Regions from separate parts of the Massilia sp. PAMC28688 genome, predicted to be linked through region 2. Evidence: riboswitches for the same ligand, from Rfam matches in the RefSeq annotation. Region 2 holds a riboswitch; the other holds the start of a gene.
The links. A riboswitch is a leader RNA that binds a small molecule or an ion and turns the genes downstream of it on or off. The one in region 2 is predicted to bind cobalamin.
Positions count from the first base shown of each region.

Region 1: linked by a shared signal. The riboswitch ahead of KY495_RS02050 (TonB-dependent receptor) and the one ahead of KY495_RS05095 (TonB-dependent siderophore receptor) in region 2 are both predicted to bind cobalamin.

Region 1 is NZ_CP080378.1:475,159-480,267, reverse strand. Features, by position in the region: gene KY495_RS02060 (hypothetical protein) at 1-36, opposite strand, end outside; gene KY495_RS02055 (M1 family metallopeptidase) at 33-2,252, opposite strand; cobalamin riboswitch at 2,380-2,547, shown strand; gene KY495_RS02050 (TonB-dependent receptor) at 2,624-4,558, shown strand; gene KY495_RS02045 (cobalamin-binding protein) at 4,555-5,109, shown strand, end outside.
Region 2 is NZ_CP080378.1:1,150,793-1,155,901, forward strand. Features, by position in the region: gene cobT (nicotinate-nucleotide--dimethylbenzimidazole phosphoribosyltransferase) at 1-278, shown strand, start outside; gene KY495_RS05085 (adenosylcobinamide-GDP ribazoletransferase) at 281-1,048, shown strand; gene KY495_RS05090 (histidine phosphatase family protein) at 1,050-1,589, shown strand; cobalamin riboswitch at 1,584-1,803, shown strand; gene KY495_RS05095 (TonB-dependent siderophore receptor) at 1,939-3,798, shown strand; gene KY495_RS05100 (iron ABC transporter permease) at 3,809-4,834, shown strand; gene KY495_RS05105 (ABC transporter ATP-binding protein) at 4,831-5,109, shown strand, end outside.

The DNA.
Region 1 (5,109 bases), 680 kb from region 2:
GGCGGCAAAGGTAAAGGTACTGGTCTGGTTCATCATACGTTCGCAATCAGGGAGAGAAGAATGCTGACAAAGGCGGACAGGTCGCCCGTCCAGCGGCGCGACGCATCGCTGTTTGCCTTGAGTGTGCGGCTGTCATCGAGCTTGCTGACATCGAGGTAGTGCATGCGCTGCGGGTCCAGTTCCACTGACACCGCCTTGGCCGGACGCACCCAGCTAAAGCGCGCCCACCGCTCCTGGTTGTCCCATTTGACGGTCTCGCTGGTGCCGTCGGCGAACTTGACCAGGATCGTCTGCGGCACCGGCACGCCGCGCCGGCGCAGCGTGACACTGGTGCGAAACGGGAAGGGGCCCGTGCCTTCCTTCGCCTTTGGATTGGCCTTTTCCCATGCCTTGCGCTCAGCGTCAATGCGCTTCTCGACGGCCTCCTTGTTCAATTCCACCCACTTGCCCTGCACCTGTTCCGTGCCCACCTGGGGCAGCACTTCTTCGCTGGAAAATCTGTCGACGCGGTCATCGACCTTGCCGGTCGCGTACACCTGCTGGGCGAAGACCTGCTCGACGGCTTCGCGCTGTCCGGTCACCTCGGCCAGCGTTTCGCGCAGATCGGCGGTGCTGGGGTGGCGGAACTTCCAGCGCCTGTAGTATTCCTTGAAGGCGCGTTCCATGTTCTCCTTGCCCACGCGCTCTTCCAGGTCGCGCATCATGGTGGCGGTGCGCACGTACACGGGACCGACGCCCTGCAGCCGGTCATAGGCATTTTGTCCCAGCGGATCGGCCGGCTCCTCGCGCGGCGAGGCGGTGCGCTCCAGGTCGAACCCCTTGACGGTCGGCGTGATGCCGATCGCCTTCATGAAGCGCGTGCTCACGTGGATGTCCTGCTTGCGCTCGCGCAGCATGCGGTGGTTCCAGTATTCGTTCAAGCCTTCGTCGAGCATCGGCTCTTCCTGCTCGTTCGAGGCCAGGATGCCGTAGAAGTAGCCGTGGCCAAATTCGTGGATGGTCACAAATTCGGTCATGTATTTATCCAGCGTGCCTTCGTCGGTATGGGTATTGCCCTCCACCGTGAAAAAGGTCGGGTATTCCATGCCGCCCGCTTCGGCCGCATTGTGCGGCGGGACCACGATGGTCAGCGTCTTGTACGGATAAGGGCCGAGGGTGCGGGAAAAGTAGGCCAGCGAATCCTTGGCCGCCACCAGCGCGGTGTCGGCGCTGGCCTTCATCTCGGGCGGGTACAGCACCGTGATGGCGACCTGCGCGCTGCCAGGGCCGCTCCAGGTGTCCTTGATCGGCTTGGCCGTGCGATTGTCCGCAGTCCAGGCGAAGTCGTGAACGTCGCCCTGCACGTAGTGGTGGGTCAGCTTGCCATCCTTTTCCACCGGTGCGCCCTGCAGTTCGCCGGTGGCGCCCACGGTATAGTCTTTGGGCGCGGTGATCCTGATGTCGTAGTTGCCGAAGTCGGCGTAGAACTCGGACTGCTGGTGGTGTTCATGCACGTTCCAGCGCGGCGCCGTGGCACCGCGTTCGCCAGGCAGTTCCAGCACGCCGATCTTGGGGAACCACTGCGCCACCAGGTGGAAGCTGCCGAAGTAGCCGGTACGGGCGACCACGCGCGGCAGCTGCGTCAGGAAGTCGATATCGAGGACGGTCGAGGCGCCCGCGGCCACCGGCACGGGCAGGTCGAAGCGCACCACGGTGTGGTCGGTTTCCGGACCATTGTCGGGATGGACGAACGACCAGCTCACTTTGGCGCCGCCCTGCGACACCTTGCGCAGTTCGATGTGGCCCCATTCGCCTTCCTTGGTGCCGACATCGCTGCGAAAGCCCATCTGGTTGTGGCGTGCCTCGGTAAAGAAGGTGCTGTTGCTGCTCTCGAATGCGTTCATGTACAGGTGCAGGTAGACGCTGCGCACCTCGACGTTGCTGCGGTTACGCCAGGTGAGCTTCTGCTTGCCTTCCACCGTGTGCCTGACCGGATCGAGCGTGGCGTCGATTTCGTAGTTGACCACGCGGTCCGAGAGCGTTGCCTCGTTGCCAGTGCGCGGACCGCCCCAGGCGTCGGGTGCACTCGGCACGGTCACGGCGCCGGCGTGCGGATCGGCCAGGGCGATATCGCCTTCGGTGAACGGCTGCTCGATCTTGTTGATGGTGACGGCGCTGACCTGCGCCATGATCTGTTCGTGGTAGGCGCTCGCCGCCACCAGGGCGGTGAGCGCGAAAATGCTGAGCGCGGACCTCAATCTGTTTGCTGCCATACGGGACTCCCTCGATATCGCTGTTTTTGTGATGCGTACTATATCCACAAGGGTTTCAAATAGCTAATAAATGCGACGGAATGCATATTCCGGGCGCCAGAGGGGCAGGAAGGCGGTACCGGTCCGTTTATAATGTCCGCGTTCTGGCGCCGGCCGGCGGGTTGTTTACGCCCAGGCGCCGTTGAAAGACGAGCCGGGAAACACATAGGTGTGCTGCCCCCGCAACGGTCAACAGGCAGCGGCCATGCCGCCTTGCTTGCCAGCCCGGATACCGGCCAGACAGGTGGAAGCGGCCGTTCGCACGAACGCCGCCTTCCGTTGCACCGGGCTTGCGGGGACGCCGGCCCGGTACTTACACTCGAAAAGACAGCATGCATTCTTCCGTCGTTCTGCGCCGCGCCATCGCGTGTGCGTTTGCCTTCTCCCCTGCCTTCGCCCTGGCCCAGCCTTCCCTGCAAACCCTGCCGCGCATCGACGTGCTGGGTGCGCGCTTTGCCAGCGATCCCTCGCTGCTGCCGATCAGCGCCAGCGTGATCACCGCGGACGACATCCGCCGTGCCGGCGCCTCCGATGTCAACCAGGCGATCCGCAAGATCGGCGGCGTGTACGGGCGCCAGAGCCTGGACGGCTCATCCGACTTCACGCTCGACCTGCGCGGCTTTGGCGAAAACAGCAGCCAGAACCTGGTGGTGATGCTTGACGGCGTGCGCCTGTCGGAAAATGATCTGGGCGGCGCCGTGCTGTCGACCATTCCGATCGAAACGGTGGAGCGCATCGAGATCGTGCGCGGCGGCTCCAGCGTGCTCTTTGGCGGCGGTGCCACCGGCGGCGTGATCCAGATCGTCACCAGGCGTCCGGCGGCAAACACCACGCGCGCCAGCCTGCGCGCCGAGGCGGGCCAGTTTGGCCTGGCCGATGCGCGTGCCACGCTGTCAACTGCGTGGAACAGCTTTGCGCTTGACGCCGCCGTGGGCGCCCAGAGGACCGACAACTACCGCGATCACAACGAATTTGACCAGAGCACTTTCAGCGGCGGCGCGCAGTGGCAGTACAAGGCCGGCCGCACCGGCCTGCGCGTCGATTCCGCGCGCCAGGATGCGCAGTTTGCAGGATCGCTGTCGCTGGCCCAGTTCGAGACCAATCCGCGTGATGACAGCACCCCGCGTGATACCGGTTCGCTCGACGCGGACCGGATCAGCGCTTTTGTGGAGCATCGCTTCGGCACCCTCGACCTGGCCGCTGAACTGTCGCGCCGCGACAAGACCACCAGCTCCACCTATTATTTTGGCGATTCCGCCTCCCGGCTCACCTACGACACGCGCCAGACCCAGTTTTCGCCGCGCCTGCGCCATCTGGCGCAAACGGGCAGCGTGCTCAATGAGCTGGTGGCCGGCATTGACCTGGTGCGCTGGACGCGCCTGGCCGCAGCTGCAGGCTACTCCGCCCGCGACGCGCAAAAGTCGCGCGCCGTGTACCTGCGCAACGAAGCGCGCCTTGACGGCCCACGCAATGCGCGCCTGGCGATCGGCGCCCGGCGCGAGCTGGTCGAGCGCAGCGCCCCCTTTGATGACAACGGCAGGCAGGACCAGAACGCGTGGGAAGTGCAGGGCAGTGCCGATGCCGTCCAAGGCGTGAACCTGTACCTCAAGACGGGCCGCAGCTTCCGCCTGCCCACGGCCGACGAAAACGGCTTTCGCCAGGCCGGTGCGCTGCGCATCCAGACGTCGCGCGACCTCGAAGCCGGAGCGCGGCTCGGCGCGCCCGCCCTTGGCGCCACGCTGCGGTTCTTCCGCCATCGCCTCACTGACGAAATCTTCTACGATCCGACCCTGGGCGACTTTGGCGCCAATACCAACCTGGCACCCACCGAGCGGCGCGGGGTGGAGCTGGAGGCGCGCAAGCTGCTCACGCCGGCGCTGGCACTGACCACGCAGCTGCAGCATGTGCGGGCGCGCTTCATCGAGGGCGCCAACGCCGGGCGTGAGATGGTGCTGGTACCGAAAAACGTCGTCACGGCGCGCCTGTCGTGGGCGCCTGGTAACGGCCACAGTGCCGACGCCGGCGCGCAGTGGGTGGACAGCCAGCGCTATGGCGGCGACTTCACCAACAGCTGCGGCGCGCGCATCCCGTCCTACGTGACGCTTGACGCGCGCTACGCCAGGACGGTGGGGCAGTGGGAGTTCGCGCTGGCCGGTACCAACCTGGCCGACAGGCAGCACTTCAGCCAGGCCTTCCTGTGCCGCGGCGCCATCTATCCGGGCGACGGGCGCCAGGTCAGGCTGTCGGCGCGGTACGACTTCAAATGAGCCGGCATCTCTGGCCACTGCTGGTGGCCGCCGTACTGGCGCCGGTGCCGGCCCATGCTGCCGTGACGGTGGTGGACGACACCGGCAAGCGGGTGACGCTGGCGCGGCCGGCCCAGCGCGTCATCTCCATGGCGCCGCATGTGACGGAAATGCTGTTTGCCGCCGGCGGCGGCGCGCGCGTGGTCGGGGTCATGAACTACAGCGATTATCCCGAGCAGGCCAGGTCGCTTCCGCTGGTGGGCAGCAGCAGCCAGCTCGATATGGAGCGGGTGCTGGCCCTCAAGCCGGATCTGCTGGTGGTCTGGCAGGGCGGCAACACCGAGCGCCAGCTGGCACAGCTCAAGTCACTTGGCATTCCCATGTTTTTCAGTGACCCGCGCAAGATGGCGCAGATAGGCGAGACGGTGGCGCGGCTGGGACAGCTGATGGGGACCGAACGGCAGGCGCAGGCAGCCAGCGCGGCATTTCGCGCCGAGCTGGCCGCGCTCAGTGCGCGCTACGCCAAGCGCCCGCCGGTGCGCATGTTCTACCAGATCTGGGACAAGCCTCTC
Region 2 (5,109 bases):
TGCTCATCGACGGTTTTATCGTCACCAGCGCCCTGCTGGTGGCAGCCAGGCTGCAGCCGGCGATCCTGGACTATTGCGTGTTCTCGCACTGCTCGGATGAACACGGGCACCGCCGCATGCTGGCCGAACTGGAAGCGAAGCCCTTGCTCAATCTTGGCCTGCGCCTGGGCGAAGGCACCGGCTGCGCGCTGGCCGTGCCGCTGCTGCGGGCAGCGGTCAACTTCATGCGCGAAATGGCCACCTTCGAGTCGGCCCAGGTCAGCGGAAAATCGGAATAAGCATGCACCAGCTGCGCCTGTTCTTCATTGCCCTGCAGTTTTTTACGCGCATACCGATTCCACGCTGGGTGGGATTCGAGCAGGCCTGGCTGCACCACGCGTCGCGCTATTTTCCGCTGGTGGGGCTGGTCGTGGGAGCTGTGGCAGCTACCGTGTACCTGGCTGCATCGCAGCTGTGGCCGGCGCCGGTGGCCGTGCTGCTGTCCAGCGCCGCCTCGATCTACCTGACCGGTGCCTTTCACGAGGATGGCTTTGCCGACATGTGTGACGGCTTTGGCGGTGGGCTGACGCGCGAGCGCGTCTTGGAGATCATGAAGGACTCGCGCATCGGCACCTACGGCGCCGTCGGCGCTGGCCTGCTGATCGCGCTCAAATGCACGCTGCTGGCGCACCTGCCTGTAGCGGCAGCGGTGGCCGCCCTGCTGGTGGCCCACCCGCTCTCGCGCCTGGCCGCGGCAAGCCTGATCTGGCGCCTGCAGTATGCGCGCGATGACGGCAAGGCCAAACCGCTGGCGCAGGAGATGAGCAGCGCCGAATTTTCCATAGCGCTGGCGTGCGCCATGCTGCCCCTGATCGCCGCCGGCACCCTGGGCTACCTTGCGTGGGCTACCCTCGCCGCATGCGTGGCGGCGGCAGCCGTCGTAGCCGCATGGCTGGGCATCAAGTGCGTGCGCCGCATTGGCGGCTACACGGGCGACTGCCTGGGCGCCGTGCAGCAGGTGAGCGAAGTGGCGATTTACCTGTGCATCGCTGCCAGCCTGGCTGACTGAATTGGAACTGCACCTGGTCCGCCACCCGGCACCGCTGGCCGCACCGGGCATGTGCTACGGCCGCACCGACGTCGCCGTCGCGCCGGAGGATACGGCGGCCGCAGTGGCACGGCTTCGTCCCCTGCTGCCGGTGGCGCCGCTGTTCACCAGTCCCCTGCAGCGCTGCGCCATGCTTGCACACTCCCTGAGCGGCCAGGCAATCGTTGACGCGCGCCTGTCGGAGATTGATTTTGGCAGCTGGGAGATGCGCCCCTGGGACAACATCGCCCGCGACGAAGTCGATGCCTGGGCCGCCGATGTGGTGCACTACCGCCCCGGCGGCGGGGAAAGCGTGCTGCAGATGGCGCAGCGGATCGCGCACTTCCATGACGCGCTGGTGCTGCAGCGAATCGAACGCGGCACCGTCATCTGCCATGCCGGCAGCATCCGCCTGCTGGCCGCCCGCCATCGCGGCCTGGACCCGCAAGCGATGGCGCTTCATGCAGCGGCCACGCCCCATGCCATCGCCTACGGCGAGATCGTCGTGCTGCCCGGTGTATAATTGATACGTTTTGGTGCCCGCGTACGTGTCCACGTGCGCAGTTAAACGGGAAACACGACGCCAGTCATGGCCAACGTGTGCTGCCCCCGCAACGGTAAGCAAGTGTCGTGCAGTCGACGACGATCCGCCTCACACAGCCACTGTGCATTCGCATGGGAAGGCGAGGCCGGACCACTTGCCAGCCCGGATACCGGCCAGGACAGGTGGAAGTGTGCGCACGGGGATGTTCGCAACGCAGCCTGGCCGTGTCTTCGTGCCGGTCGCGCCGTTGTCTTGTCTTCAGAGCGCATTTCTGTTCAATCTGGCCCACGGGGAAGTCGGCCGGTTGCTTACTTACTGAAGATTTGCCATGACCTTTCCTGTATCACCCCGCGCGTCCATGACCGCGCTCGCGCTAGCCATCGTATCCCCCTTTGCCCAGGCCGACATGGCCTCCGCGCCCATCGATGCCATTGTCATCACCGCGTCGCGCGTCCCCCAGGCTGCAGCCGACGTGCTGAGCGACCATGTGCTGCTCTCGGCCGACGACATTGCCCGCTCGGGCGCCACCAACGTGATCGACCTTCTGCAGCAGCAGCGCGGCATCGAAGTGGCGCGCAATGGCGGGCCTGGCACCAACGCATCCGTATTCTTGCGCGGGGGCGACTCCAAGCAGACCGTGGTGCTGGTCGATGGCGTGCGTATCGGATCGTCCACCACCGGCATTGCCAACTGGAGCGCCCTGCCCCTGGCCAATATCGACCGTATCGAAATCATCTACGGCCCCCTCGCCACCATGTACGGTGCCGATGCGATTGGCGGCGTGATCCAGGTATTCACCCGCCGTGGCGCGGGCGAGCCACGCCTGGCGGCCGGCATCAGCGCAGGCAGCGAGAAACACCGCGCCATGGACGCGTCCATCCACGGCGGCACCGGCCGCATGCATTTTGCCGTCACCGCCGCGCACGATGAGGAGGAAGGATTCTCGGCCACCGTCCCAGGGCAGTTCTCGTATAACCCGGATAATGACGGCTACGCGAAAACCAGCGCCAGCGCGCAGGCGGGCTACAGGTTCGATGAGCGCCATGAAGCAGGCCTGCTGTTCATGGCAAGCCGCATGGACGCCCAATATGATGCAGGCGCCGGCAGCTTTGACGCCCGCAGCGAGCAGGAATTGAACAACGTGGCGCTGTACACGCGCCACCAGTTCACGCCGGTGTGGCAGCTGCGACTGCAGGCGGCACGTGCCGACGACAAGGCGCGCACCTTCGCCAACCCGTCTGCCACCGGTATCAGCAGCGTCGATACGCGCCAGACCCTGTACAGTGCCCAGAATGACATTGCGCTCGGCCGCGACCTGCTGCAGGTGTTGCTGGAACGCCGGGAAGAGGACGTCGTGGCCAGCTCCACGGCGGGCCTCACGCGCGGACGCACCACCAATTCGGGCGCGGTGTCGTACTCGCTCAGGCGAGGTGCGCACATTGCCACCGCCAGCGCGCGACTGGACGACAGCTCCCAGTATGGTTCGAAGAGCACGGGCGGCCTGGGCTACGGCTACCGCATCACGCCTCACCTGCGCGCCAACGCGAGCATCGGCAGCAGCTTCCGTGCGCCGACCTTCAATGAGTTGTACTTCCCGCGCTATGGGATTGCCAGCAACCGCCCTGAAACCGGGCGCAATGCGGAGGCAGGCCTGGCGTACAACGGCGGCGCAGTGGAAGCGTCGACAGTCTATTACCGCAACCGCCTCACGGACCTGCTGGTCAATGCCCCGCGCTGTCCAATCGAAGTGGCCACCCATCCCTTTGGCTGCGCCTATAACATCAACGAAGCGACGCTCTCGGGTCTTTCCATGGGTGCGCGCGCGACGCTGGGCCGGGTGGACCTGCGCGGCACGGTCGATTTCCAGAATCCGCGCGATGACACCACCGGCAAGCAGCTGGTGCGCCGTGCGCGCCGCCATGGCAACCTGTCGGCCGAATATGCGGGAGCCACTTTCTCGGTGGGCGCCTCCCTGCACGCTTCGGGCAAACGCTTCGATGACCTGGCCAATCGCACGGTGCTGGGCGGCTATGGTGTACTCAACGTGCACGCCAGCTGGCGCTTTGCCCCTGACTGGAGTGCCTTCATCCGCGCCAACAATGTCACCGGCAAGCGCTATGAACTGGCCAGGGGTTATGCTACCGCCGGATCACAGGTTTTTGCCGGCCTCCGGTACGGCACCCGTTAAGGAGTAGCGCTTGCACCCGTTCTTTCGTCGTATGCGCCACCGCGCCGCGGTGGTGATCTCTTCCCTGGCAATCCTGTCGCTGGCCAGCCTGGTGGTGGCCGGCATGACCGGATCGGTGCCGGTGCCGCTGGCCGACATGCCGGCCGCGCTGGGGGAGCTGGCGCGCGGAAGTAACGGGACGCTGGCCGCAACCCTGCTGGAACTGCGCCTGTCGCGCGCGCTGGTGGCGTTTGTGACCGGCGCGGCCCTGGCGCTGGCCGGCGTCATGATGCAGGCATTGCTGCGTAATCCCCTCGCCGATCCCTATGTACTGGGTATCTCGGCTGGCGCATCGGTGGGCGCCCTCGCCTCGCTGCTGTTCATGGCGGCGCTGTGGGTGATCGACGCGGCGGCCTTTGCGGGCGCGGTGGCGGTGTCGATGATGCTGTACCTGCTGGCGCGGCGCGACCTGCGCGGCGGCGGCGCGGCCGAAGGCGGCACTTCGCTGCTGCTGCTCACCGGCGTCATCCTGTCGTCGCTTTGCATGGCCATGGTCACATTGATGCTGTCGATTGCGCCGGAGAGCCGCCTGCGCAGCATGGTGTTCTGGATGATTGGCGACCTGGCGGGGGCGCCTCTGCGCTGGGTCCCGTGGCTTGTGCTCTTTGCCGGCATCGTCTTTGCGCTGCGTAGCGCACGCTCGCTCAATGTCCTGGCGCTGCACGCGGAAGCCGCTTCCACGCTCGGCATCAATGTCGGCGCCCTGCGCAAGGGGCTGTTTTTCTGCTCCGGACTGCTGACCGCAAGCGCGGTCACGAGCGCGGGCAGCATTGGCTTTGTGGGGCTGATCGTGCCGCATGCCTGCCGCTTTGCCTGCGGGCCGGACCACCGGGTGCTGATCCCCGCCGCCACGCTGGCAGGCGGCAGCTTCCTGGTGCTGGCCGATACCCTGGCACGCACCGTGCTGGCGCCGCAGCAGCTCCCGGTCGGCGTGGTCACGGCGCTGATCGGCGCGCCCGTATTCCTGTACCAGCTTCACAGGCTGCACCGCAAATGATCGATACCCGCAACCTGAGACTCACTGTCGGCAGCCGTACTCTGGTCGACAACCTGGACTGGCACGTGGCACCGGGCGAATGCTGGTGCGTCATTGGCCGTAACGGTGCGGGAAAGAGTACGCTCATGCGCACCCTGGCCGGCCTGCGCGATCCGGACGGCGGCACCGTGTCCATCCTGGGCAAGCCGATCGACAAGTGGCCGCTCACCGACCTGGCGCGCCAGCGTGCCTACCTGGCACAGTCGCGCAGCGATGCCTTTGCCTACAGCGCCATC